2 regions of the Bradyrhizobium tunisiense genome follow, and region 2 is predicted to be linked to the other one. Evidence: riboswitches for the same ligand, from Rfam matches in the RefSeq annotation. Region 2 holds a riboswitch; the other holds the start of a gene.
The links. A riboswitch is a leader RNA that binds a small molecule or an ion and turns the genes downstream of it on or off. The one in region 2 is predicted to bind cobalamin.
Positions count from the first base shown of each region.

Region 1: it holds a riboswitch for cobalamin, as region 2 does, so the genes downstream of both, ACFDR6_RS26375 (TonB-dependent receptor) here and ACFDR6_RS22450 (DUF1636 family protein) in region 2, are expected to answer to the same signal.

Region 1 covers NZ_JBHLEV010000006.1:363,139-369,265, forward strand. Annotated here, with positions in the region: gene ACFDR6_RS26350 (transglycosylase SLT domain-containing protein) at 1-1,732, opposite strand, end outside; gene ACFDR6_RS26355 (adenylate/guanylate cyclase domain-containing protein) at 2,054-3,790, shown strand; gene ACFDR6_RS26360 (hypothetical protein) at 3,895-4,071, shown strand; gene ACFDR6_RS26365 (hypothetical protein) at 4,210-4,422, shown strand; gene ACFDR6_RS26370 (hypothetical protein) at 4,505-4,762, shown strand; cobalamin riboswitch at 4,811-5,021, shown strand; gene ACFDR6_RS26375 (TonB-dependent receptor) at 5,137-6,127, shown strand, end outside.
Region 2 covers NZ_JBHLEV010000004.1:809,420-815,546, forward strand. Annotated here, with positions in the region: gene cobD (threonine-phosphate decarboxylase CobD) at 1-761, shown strand, start outside; gene ACFDR6_RS22440 (cobyric acid synthase) at 750-2,198, opposite strand; gene cobO (cob(I)yrinic acid a,c-diamide adenosyltransferase) at 2,204-2,839, opposite strand; cobalamin riboswitch at 2,880-3,099, shown strand; gene ACFDR6_RS22450 (DUF1636 family protein) at 3,194-3,568, shown strand; gene cobW (cobalamin biosynthesis protein CobW) at 3,565-4,599, shown strand; gene cobN (cobaltochelatase subunit CobN) at 4,599-6,127, shown strand, end outside.

The DNA of each region.
Region 1 (6,127 bases), on a different contig from region 2:
ACTTGTCGCGCTGCTCGAAGGAGCTTTCGGTGCGCGCCACCGAATAGATCACGCTGGTCTCGATCGCGGGCGCGACCTGCTGGTGCTCGGGGATGCCGATGGTGGGGAAGGCGTAATGGTCGAGCGCGAGCCCGCGCGCCAGCGCCGACTTGCCGACCTCCAGCATCACGCGCGCATCGTTGCGCCGGCCGGCGAGCTCGCCGAGCGCTTCGAGCGCCGCGACGTCGGTGCTCTCCTTGGCGAAATCCTGGGCATAGTAGAACACCATGTCGCGCTCGCCGATGTCGTAGAGCATGTCGGCGGCACGCACGCGCTCGTCTGCGGGCGGCGTGTCGGCCGAGGCCAGCACGGGCGAGGGCGCACGCAGCTCGATGCGGTCGAGACCGAGCTTTGCGCGCGCAAGCTGGCCGTAATACGCGGTCGAATAGCGCGATGCCGCCCGATAGCTCATGCGCGCATCTGCGGTCGCGCCCATCGCTTCGGCGGCACGGCCGCGCCAGTAATGGGCACGCGACAGCGCGATCGGATTGGCCGAGCCTTCGTCGATGGCGGCGAAGTGCACCAGCGCCGCCTGGGGATCGTCGAGGAAGCGCAGCGCGATCCAGCCGCACATGAAATGATAGTCGACGCGGTAGACTTCCTTCTCGGGCACCGCGGCGGTGCGAACCACGTCATAGGCCGTCCTGGACTTGCCCTGGTCGAGCAGCTTGCGCGCCAGCATGCGGCGCTCGCGCCACCAGGCATCGGTATCTTGCGCGGCCATGGTGTCGGGCTGGGCGGCGAGGATCACCTCGGCCGCGTCGTCGATGCGGTCGTTCTGGAGATGCCACTGGGCGCGGCACAGCACATAGCCGAGATCGCGTCGCGCCTCGGTCGGGACGTCCTCCAGATAGTCCTTGGCCTTGCTCGACTTGCCGGTGACGGCGGCGCAGGCCTTGACGATCGCGAGCGCATCCTCGCCGAGCCGTTTTGCGGCGCGCCGCGCGCCCAAATAGTCCTTGGCGCCGAGCCGCTTGTCCATCCGGGCGCGATGATCGTCCGCGGTCAGGAGGTCGCGGAACGCCTCGTAGGAATCCTCCTCGCTGCGCTCCGACAATTCGTCCGCGCGCCAGGCCTCGCGCACGAGTCGCGCGGCCCTATCGGCGTCGCCTTCGGCAAGCAGCACGCGGGCGAGCGCGAACTTGCCCTTGGCGCTGGTCGGTTGGTCCATGGTGAATTTGTGCACGGTGGCGGCGTCGGCTTTCTCCTGCCACAGCCGCGCCTCGGCGCGCCGGCGCAGCAACGCGCGACTCGGCCAGTCCGGATTGGCCTCGAGGAAGGCGGCGTAACGCTTGAAATTCGCCGTGCTGTCGGAGTGGCGCAGCATGAACCAGTCCGCGAGCTTACGTCCGGCGGGATCGGTGATGCGCTCGCGCGCTGCGCTCGCGTCATCGGTCTTGCCCTTGCGGGTGAGATCGATGGCGTCCTTCAGCGCGGCGAGGTCGCCGGTCAGCGGCGGTGTTGCGGGCTTGTCAGACGGCGCGTCGTCGGCCTTCTTCGATTTGTGTCTGGCCTCGGCATGCTTGCCGTGGCGCGACTTCACCGCCGTGTGGCGATGCTTGCCGCCCTTCGCCTCATGCGTCTTCTTCGGCGCGGACGATTTGTGGCTGCTCTTGGCCGCGATCTCGGTGGGAAGAAGGGCCATTGCGGCCACGGCAACGACACACGCGAGCGAGCGTAGGCACTGGTTCATTCCATGGTCCCCCTGCGAAACCACTACAAACCAAGGTCCGCGACGACATGCGGCTTGAGAATCAAGGCACCGACACGGTGCATCACTACCGTGTCGCATCCTCACGCTGTCGCAACAATGCGGCAAAATACGGATGTGATGCGGGAACTTCCGCGCTGGGGGAGCAAAGGATAGTCTCTTAAGCCTTTGTTAACGATCCGGGCCCGCGCGACAGTTTGGCCGGGTCCAGGGCGTCAGCAGGGGCAGATTGCGCGTGTTCCCGAATCCCGATCCGGTGTATGGAATCCCTCGCTTCGTCCTTTGAGCCTTTGCCCCGCGCCTATGCCGATTTTCAACCAGTCGATCCGGCGCAAGATCGTCGGCATCGCCCTCGGATTGATCGTCCTGATGCTGGTCACCTCGATCCTGTCGATGGTGATGTCGAGCCAGGTCGGTGTCCTCCTGGGCGAGCTGACCAACCGCTACATCCCGGCCTACAGCCATCTGGCCCGCGCCAATATCCGTTCCCTGGAGCGCGCCCTGGCGCTGCGGCAAATGGTCATGACCAAGATGGGGGCGTCGTCGGACGAGGAGACGTATGCGGCGCGGCTTCGCGACTTCGAGGCATTGGACCGCAAGTTCGAGGAAGAAGCCGAGGCAGCGCGCAAGCACATCAACGCGATCATCGATGATCCCAGGACGTATTCCGACAATGCCGCGCTGGCACGGCTCGACGTCCGCATCGAGAGCGCCGTCACCGAGTTGCGGCGCAATCTGGACGAGGGCAATGCGAAACTGCTGAAGCAGATCGAGGCCAAGGACGTGGTCCAGGCCCGCGCCACGCTGGAACAGCTGGACACCCTGCGCGATGCGTTCAACCGGAAGGTCGACGCGATCAGGGCGGACATGCTGACGCAGGTCTTCTTCTCGACGTCGCAAGTGATTGGCCGCCAATACCAGGCCATCATCGTGTCGGGAGCCGTGACCTTGCTCGCGGCGGTGCTCGGATTTGCCTTTGCGCTCCTGGTGTCCAGCGGTATCACGCGCCCGGTGCGGCTGCTGCTCGCCGGCACCCGCGAGGTCGAAGCCGGTCGCTTCGACAAGACCATCACCGTCTCCACCCAGGACGAGATCGGCGAACTCGCCGCGGCGTTCAACCGCATGACCGAGCAGCTCAGGCACAACGAGCGCGTCCGCGAGACCTTTGGCCGCTACATCGATCCCAAGGTGGTGCAGGGGCTGATCGACCGGCCGGAGATCGCGATCGACGGCGAGCGCCGGGTCATGACCATCATGTTCTGCGACATGAGCGGCTTCACCGCGATGAGCGAGGGCATGACCCCGCGCGGCCTCGTGCGGGTGATGAACCACTATTTCACGATGATGTCCGCACCCATCAGGGGCAACCGCGGCATCATCGATAAATATATCGGCGATGCCATCATGTCCTATTGGGGCCCGCCCTTCATCGAGGACGACGAGCAGGCGTTGCTCGCGGGCCTCGCCGCCATCGAGATGACCGAGCAGGTGCCGGCGCTCCAGAAGCAGCTGCCCGACCTGCTCGGCATCCGCGCCATGCCGGCACCGTGCGATTTGCGGGTCGGCATCGCCACCGGCGAGGTCCTGACCGGCAGCATCGGTTCCGAATTGATGATGAGCTTTACGGTGATGGGGGATGCCGTGAACCTCGCTTCCCGGCTTGAGGCCGTCAACAAGGTTTACGGCACCCGCATCCTGATCGCGCAGGCCACCGCTGATGCGGTCGGATCGCGGCTCGAACTGCGCGAGATCGATCGTCTCGCGGTCGCCGGCCAGAGCGCGCCGCAGGCGATCTTCGAAGTGATGGCGAGGGCGGGCGCGCTCACCGGCGCACAGGAGAGCCTGCGCATGCACTATGCCGAAGCGCTCGCCGCCTATCGCGCCCGGCGCTTCGAGGAGGCGCGCGCGGCCTTCAACGCGGCGCTCGAAGCCGTCCCCGGCGACGGACCGTCGCGCGCGATGCTCGGCCGCATCGCGCAGTTCGAGGCGAACCCGCCGGACGCCGGCTGGGACGGCGCCTGGCGGCTGGACAGCAAATAGCTGCCGCCCCGGAAAAATTGTTTCTACTCGATAACGATGTTCGCCGTGACCTATTTCCCGGGCTTAGGTTGAATGTCCTTGAGGCGTTTGACGGGGACACGCCGATGACGGAACTTCAGGACAGGCTGGAACGGTTCGAGACACTGACCGCCGAATGCGAGCTGATTGCCAAGCTCGCGACCGACAGCACCAAGCGCGAGTTCTATCTGAAGCTTTCGGAGCAGTACCGTCAGTTGGCGACGGACATGCGGCAGGCGATCGCGACCAAGGCCGCGGCCTGAGGCCGGCTGCAATCCGTTCTTAAGGTTTGGCGCGCATCCTTGACGCAGCGGGCGATCGCTCGTGCTGGGAAGGCCGGGGTTCGCTGCAGTGCAGCGTGCCTCGCGAGTGTCATTTGCCATGCTCGACAGGGCAATCACATGCGCCTCGTTGCCGTGATCATATTCGCGCTCATGACGGCGTCCTGCAATCAGGATCAGGACATCACCGGCTCGACATCGGCCTGCCCGATGCGGAACTACAGCTCGTACAATCCCCGCGACATGAACCAGTGTGTCAATGCCTGCAGATCCTGCGATCGCGGCACCACGGTCACGTGCACGACCTCCTGCACCCTCAAGGGCGCGCGCTGAGAGCAACCGGCGGTGCTTGGGCACCGGAACGATTCACCTGGGTTAATCATTGAAGAAGCGGAAGGACGCGGAGTCCGATGAAATGGGTATGCTCGATCCCGGTCGATTTCTGGTGTCCTGCTCGCACTGCGATGCCTGGCCGATGGCGGTCAACGTGAAGCGATCGAGCTGGTGGGCGTCCCCGCATGAGGTCCGCTTTGTCTGCACGCGCTGCCGACGCGAGGAAACCGCGATCGTCTCGGCCTCCGGCGAATTGACTCCGATCAAGCGCGTCGATGTTCCGCCACGCGACGTCGCTGCCGCCTGGGCACAGGCCCAGCGTTTGCGAGGGCGGACCTGAGCGCGGTGACAACGGCCACCGGTCGATTGACTCCCCGGCGGAACGACACGTAAGTTGATCGGTGACGGTTCTCCTCAGGGAGATCAAAAGGGAATGTGGTGCGGGATTGTCCCAACGGGAATTGTCTCAACGCCACGGCTGCCCCCGCAACTGTAAGCGGTGAATCTTTCGTCCTATGCCACTGGGAACTCGGTCCTGGGAAGGCGACGTAAGGTAACGACCCGCGAGCCAGGAGACCTGCCGTCAGCCGTGGTCACACGCGAAGATGTCGGTCGGGGAGTGCAGACATCGGCTTCACCGGAGCAATCCATCGCTCCACCGTGAAACCTCGTTCGCTGTGACGTGCCACTGACGTCATACCGAGGTTTACAATTGTGTCCCGTCTTGTCTCTGCCGCCGGGCGCCTCAGCGCTGGCCTGTTCGCGTCCGTTGCCTTCCATTCGCTCGATCTCTCTCCGGCCTTCGCCCAGCAGGTCCTTGCCGAGCAGCTGCCACCGATTGAAGTGACCAAGCCCGACGACCAGAACCGCACGCGGGCCAGGGCGACCGGTGACGGCGCGACGAGGCCCCGCGCGACGGCCGATGTCGCGCCGTCGGGCAATGGCGCCGGCTCGGCCGTCGAGGCTGTCGCCGGCAACGGCGGTATCGTCGGTGCTGCCACGACCGTCGTCACGGCCGCGGATATCGCGCACGCGCCGTCGCAGACGCTGGCCGAGATCATCGCGACGCAGACGCCGGGGGCCCAGATCACGACGTTCTATGGCGGCCCGATCGGTGCCAAGACCGGCGTGGACCTGCGCGGCTTCGGCGCGTTTGCCACCGCCAACACGCTGGTGCTGGTCAATGGACGGCGGCTGAACGACATCGACATGGCACAGGTGGACCTCTCCACCATCCCGCTCAATTCCATCGAGCGTATCGAGATCACGCGCGGCAATTCCGGAGCGGTGCTCTATGGCGACAACGCTGTCGGCGGCGTGATCAACATCGTCACCAAGAGCGGCGTCGGCGGACCGCCCGTGACCGCGCGCATCGAGGCCGGCTTCGGCTCGTTCAACACGAAAGTCGGCAACGTCTCGACCTCGCTCAATGCCGGTCCGTGGTCTACCTCGTTCTATGGCAACGCCGTCGGGACCGACGGCTACCGCGACAACAACCGCTATTCCCAGCAGAACGGCGTCGGCAATCTCAATTACGCGACACCGGGCCTGACCGCTTTTCTCACCGTCACGGGCGATCATCAGGAATTGCGGCTGCCGGGCGGGCGGACCGTCGACCCATCGATCGGCCTCGACGAGGTCGCGACCGACCGGCGAGGGACCAGCACGCCGTTCAACTATGCCAACCAGCAGGGCTTCAGTGTGA
Region 2 (6,127 bases):
CGATCGTCGCACTTGGCGGCGCGCAGGCGGCTATCCAATTGCTGCCGCAACTGGCGGCCCCCGGCCGCGCGCGCATTCTCGCGCCGACCTATAATGAATATGCAGGCGTGTTGTCGGCTGCAGGCTGGGACGTCCAGGAGGTCGGGGAGCTCGATGCGCTGGCGAGCGCGGATCTCGCCATCGTCGTCAATCCCAACAATCCCGATGGCCGGTGTCATTCGCCGGAGGGTTTGCTGACACTGCTGCCGCGCGTCGGCCGTCTCGTGATCGACGAGAGCTTTGCCGATGCCGCTCCGCAGCTGTCGCTCGCGCCCGAAGCGGATCGGCAGGGGCTGCTGATCCTGCGCTCGTTCGGGAAGTTCTATGGCCTTGCCGGATTGCGGCTCGGCTTCGCGCTTGGCGGTGCGGCTGATGTGGCCAAGCTCGCGGCGGCTTCGGGGCCATGGCCGGTCTCAGGTGCAGCGATCGCGATCGGCTGCCGCGCCTTGCGCGACGACGCCTGGGCCGAGGCCACGTCGGCCCGGCTTGCGAAAGACTGTGTGCGCCTCGACGCCATGGCACGCGCGCAGGGATGGCGGTTCGTCGGCGGAGCGTCGCTGTTTCGTCTCTACGAGATGCCCGACGCACGTGCCGCGCAGGAGAAGCTGGCGCATGGCCATATCTGGTCGCGCGTGTTCGCACAAAAGCCGACATGGTTGCGGCTCGGGCTTCCCGGCAGCGAAGCCGAATGGGCTCGGCTCGGCGAAGTCCTAGCGCGCTAGCGCGAGCAGGCCTTCGACGTCGAGATGTTTTTCGATGTGATCGGCGAGAGCATCGAGCGTGCTCTCGATCCTGGCGTGGTAGGGCACCTCGCCTGCGGGAATGTCGAGCTTTGCCAGGAATGCCCTGCGAAAATCGTCCGACGTGAACAGGCCGTGCAAATAGCTGCCCTGCACGCGTCCGTCGCGCGAGATAGCGCCTTCCGGCTCGCCGTTCAACGTTGCGAAGGGACGTGCGCGATCCGGCCCGTCGGTGCGGCCGATGTGGATTTCGTACGCTTCGATCGGCTGCCCCGTGGCGGCATGTACGGCCGCGACACGTGTCAGCGTCTTCTGCGGGCTCATGACCGTCGCCACATCCAGCAGCCCGAGTCCTGGCATGTCGCCCGCGGGACCTTCGATACCCTCGGGGTCGGCGACGCTTCGGCCCAGCATCTGATAGCCGCCGCAGAGACCGAGCACATGGCCGCCCCTGCGGTGATGCGCGAGCAGATCGATGTCCCAGCCTTGCGCGCGCAGAAATCCGAGGTCGCCACGAGTCGATTTGGAGCCCGGGATGACGACGAGGCGAACGTCGCCGGGAATGGCTTCGCCGGGACGCACCATCACGAGATCGACGCCCGGCTCGAGCTTGAGCGGATCGAGGTCGTCGAAATTGGCGATCCGCGACAGCGCGAGGCACGCGATTTTGCATTGACCGGGTCTTCGCGAGTCGGTCAGGCCCAGCGCGTCCTCGGCCGGCAGCTCGCCGGCACGCGCGAACCAGGGTAGCACGCCAAGGCCGCGCCAGTCGGTTTTCGTTTTGATTAGCCCATAGCCATCCTCGAATAACGCGGGATCGCCGCGGAACTTGTTGATGACGAAACCCTGGATCATCGCGGCATCGTCGGGGTCGATCACCGTCTTGATGCCGACGAGCTGGGCAATGACGCCGCCGCGGTCGATGTCGCCGACCAGCACGACCGGCACGCCGGCCTTGCGGGCAAAGCCCATATTGGCGATGTCGGACTTCCGCAGGTTCACCTCTGCCGGGCTGCCGGCACCTTCGACGAGGACGAGGTCGGCGCGCGCCTTCAGCCGCTCAAAACTCTCCAGCACAGCGCCCATCAGCGACGGCTTCATCGCGGCGTAGTCGCGTGCCCGCGCGGTCGCAATGCGCTTGCCGTGCACGATGACCTGCGCGCCGACATCGGTCTCGGGCTTCAGCAGCACCGGGTTCATGTCGGTGTGCGGCTCGACGCCGGCGGCGAGTGCCTGCAGCGCCTGGGCGCGGCCGATCTCGCCGCCATCGACGGTGACGGCCGCGTTGTTCGACATGTTCTGCGGCTTGAACGGAAGCACGCGCAGGCCGCGCTGCGTGAAGGCGCGCGCGAGGCCGGCGACGATGAGCGATTTGCCCACGTCAGAGCCGGCCCCCTGGATCATCAATGTGCGGGCCATCGAATTCAGAACTCGACGCCGGCCTGCGCCTTGATGCCGGAGCGGAAGGGATGCTTGACCAGGGTCATCTCGGTGACGAGATCGGCGATCTCGATCAGCTCGTCCTTGGCGTTGCGGCCGGTGAGGACGACATGGGTCATCGCAGGCTTTTGCGTCGTCAGGAATTCGACGACTTCGGCGATATCGAGATAATCGTAGCGCAGCGCGATGTTGATCTCGTCGAGCACGACCATGCGCAAGTTCTCATCGAGGATCAGCTCCTTGGCCTTCTCCCAGCCGGCGCGGGCGGCGGCGATGTCGCGGGCGCGGTCCTGCGTCTCCCAGGTGAAACCTTCGCCCATCGCGTGGAACTGGCAGAGGTCGCCGAAATGGCCGGTGAGCAGGCGCCTTTCGCCGGTGTCCCAGGCGCCCTTGATGAACTGCACGACCGCGCAGGGGAAGCCATGAGCGACGCAACGGACGATCATGCCGAAAGCCGAGGAGGATTTGCCCTTGCCGGCGCCGGTGTGGACGATGATGAGGCCCTTTTCGCCGCTCTTGGTCGCCATGATCTTGTCGCGGGCGGCCTTCTTCTTCGCCATTTTCTGGGTATGCCGGGCGTCGGTTTCCTCGGTCGTTGGGGTCTCCGGTTCAGGCGTCATCGGTCCCGGTCCTTCGGCTTGACAAGAGGCGGCCACCGGCAAATGGTGGCCCGGCGTTGGTTCCTGTCCTATGACAGGCGAAGAGGGAATGCGATAGGGTCCGAATCGGCAAGATTTGGGTCCAAACTGCAGCCGCCCCCGCGACCGTGACCGGAGAGATGCCCGAAGCCACTGATTCCCTGCGGAATCGGGAAGGCGGGGATCGAAGGGCAAAACCCTGCTCCGCAAGCCGGGAGACCTGCCAGCGCGGACGAGTTTTGGACCGGCGGACGGGGTGTTCCGCGACGGGGAAACGGGCCTTCTGAAGAATGGTCCGTGTGCCTCATCGCCTCCCGCTGTTATCTGGAAGAGGCGATGACCGTCACACTTCACGTCTGCATCACCTGCCGTGCCGGCGAGACTCCTGGCGAGGGCGAGACGACGCCCGGAAAGCGCCTGCATGGCGCGATCCTCGAGGCCGGCGTGCCCGAGGGCGTCAATGTGGTTCCCGTCGAATGCCTGTCGGCCTGCAGCCAGGGCTGCTCGGTCGCGCTGAGCGCGCCCGGCCGCTGGTCCTATGTCTATGGGCGCCTCTCCGAGACGAATGCCCAGGACGTGGTCGCGGGCGCGGCGGCCTATGCCGCGGCGCCCGACGGGCTCGTGCCCTGGCGCAGCCGGCCGGAAATATTCCGCAAGCAGTCGCTTGCCCGCATTCCCCCTGTTGCCGCGTTGCCGGAGGCCGCCGAATGAACTCGCTCGCAAAAGTCCCGGTCACGGTGGTGACCGGTTTCCTCGGCTCCGGCAAGACCACGCTGATCCAGCATCTGCTCGCAAACCCCAATGGCAAGAAGCTCGCGGTGCTCGTCAACGAGTTCGGCAGCGAGGGCGTCGATGGCGAAATCCTGAAGTCCTGCGCCGATGCCAATTGCCCGGAAGAGAACATCGTCGAGCTCGCCAATGGCTGCATCTGCTGCACGGTTGCCGACGATTTCATTCCGACCATGGAGCAGCTTTTGGCGCGCCCGGTGCGGCCCGATCACATCCTGATCGAGACCTCGGGCCTGGCGCTGCCGAAGCCGCTGCTCAAAGCGTTCGACTGGCCACAGATCCGCTCGCGCATCACAGTCGATGGCGTGATCGCTCTCGCCGATGCCGAGGCTGTCGCGGCCGGCCGCTTCGCACCGGATCCGGCTGCGGTGGAGGCGCAGCGCGCGGCGGACGAGAATCTCGATCACGAGACGCCGCTGTCGGAAGTGTTCGAGGATCAGATCGCCTGCGCCGACATCGTGCTGCTGACCAAGGCTGATCTCGCGGGCGCCGCCGGCATCGAAGCTGCCAAGGCGGCGATCACCGCCGAGATGCCGCGGCGCGTGCCGATGCTGCCCGTCACCGACGGCGCCATCGATGCGCGCCTCATCCTTGGACTCGGGGCCGCCGCCGAGAACGATCTCGCCGCACGCCCCTCGCATCACGATGGCGAGGAGGAGCATGAGCATGATGATTTCGCCTCGGTTGTGATCGATCTGCCCGAAGTCACCGACGTCGACGCGCTGGTTGCCTCCGTCCAGCGCCTGGCGCGCGAGCAGAACGTGCTGCGCGCCAAAGGCTATATCGCGGTCGCGGGAAAGCCGATGCGCCTGTTGCTGCAGGCGGTCGGCGAGCGCGTGCGTCACCAGTTCGACAAGCCCTGGGGTGCAGGTGTCAGGCAGTCCAGGCTCGTCGTGATCGGTGAGCACGGCGATATCGACGAGGCCGCGATCAGGTCAGGACTAGGTATCTGATGCACGTCGTTTTCCGCGAGAGCCGCGGTCTCGAAGAGACCGCGACGCCAAGGGACATCGGCCAGGACCCGGCCGATCTCGTGGTGCTCTCGTATTCGGATTCCGATCTCGCCGCTTTCGCGGCCGGTTGGCGGCGCGGCCGGAACAGCCTGCCGTCGCTGCGGCTCGCCAATCTCGCGGAGCTGCGTCATCCGCTGTCGGTCGACACCTATATAGACCGCACGCTGTCGCAGGCGCGCGGCATCCTCGTGCGCCTGATCGGCGGGGAGTCCTATTGGGCGTATGGGCTGGCGGCCCTTCAACGACTGGCCAGGGATCGTGACATCGTCCTTGCCGTGCTGCCGGCCGACGGCCATGACGATGCGCGGCTCGACGCGTACTCGACCTTGCCGGTCTCGACGCTGCGCCGGCTCAAGGTGCTCTGCGACACCGGCGGCACGGTCGCCGCGCAAGCTGCGATCGCGCAACTCGCGCTGGCCTCGGGCCTCTATGCCGGCCCTGTCGTCGGCGAGATGAGCGTGCCCGAGATGGGCTTCTACGATCCCGCCCGCGGCGTCATTGCGGCCCCCGTGGGCGGTGAGGGGAAGCCCCGCGCGCTCGTGACGTTCTATCGCTCCTATCTCACCGCCGCGGACACCGGCCCGGTCGATGCCTTGATCGCGGCGCTGCGCGAGAAGGGGTTTGACGCCTGCGGCGTGTTCGTCACCTCGCTGAAGGCGGCGGGCGTTGCCGACTGGCTGTGCGGCTATCTCGCGCAAAATCCTCCGGCGGTGATCGTCAACGCAACGGCATTCTCGGCCCTGGGTGACGACGGCACGACGCCGTTCGACGAAGCATCGTGCCCTGTGTTCCAGGTCGCGCTCTCGACGGCGCGGCGCGAGGACTGGGCGGAGTCGCTACGCGGCCTCTCGCCCGGTGATCTTGCAATGCATGTGGTGCTGCCCGAGGTCGACGGCCGGCTGTTCGCGGGCGTGGTGAGCTTCAAATCCGCCGGGGAGCGCGACTCCGATCTGCAGTTCTCGCATCTGGCCCATAGGCCCGATGAGGAGCGCGTGGAGGCCGTCACCGCACGCGTCGCAGCGTGGCGGCGCCTAGCGGAAAAGCCCGCCGGTGAGAAGCGGCTGGCACTCGTGCTCTCGAACTATCCGGGACGCCCGCACCAGATCGCGCATGCCGTCGGTCTCGACGCGCTGGCGTCTGTCGAGGCCTTGCTGTTGGATCTCGTCGAGGTCGGTTTCGATGTTGCGCCGGTCCATGCGCTCGGTGAAGCGCTGCTCGAGCAAAGTTTGACCTGGAGCGTCGCCGATTATCGCGCGGCAGTCTTGCGTCTGCCGCAGTCCCTGCAGGACGATCTCGCGCAAGCCTGGGGCGCGCCGGAGGAGGATCCGAGTTGCCGCGATAGCGCGTTCCACTTCGCGGCGATCCAATGCGGCCGGTCTATCATCGCGGTCCAGCCCGAGCGCGGCGATGCGGCCATGCGCGATGCCGATTATCACGATCTCGCCCGCACGCCGCGCCACGCGTATGT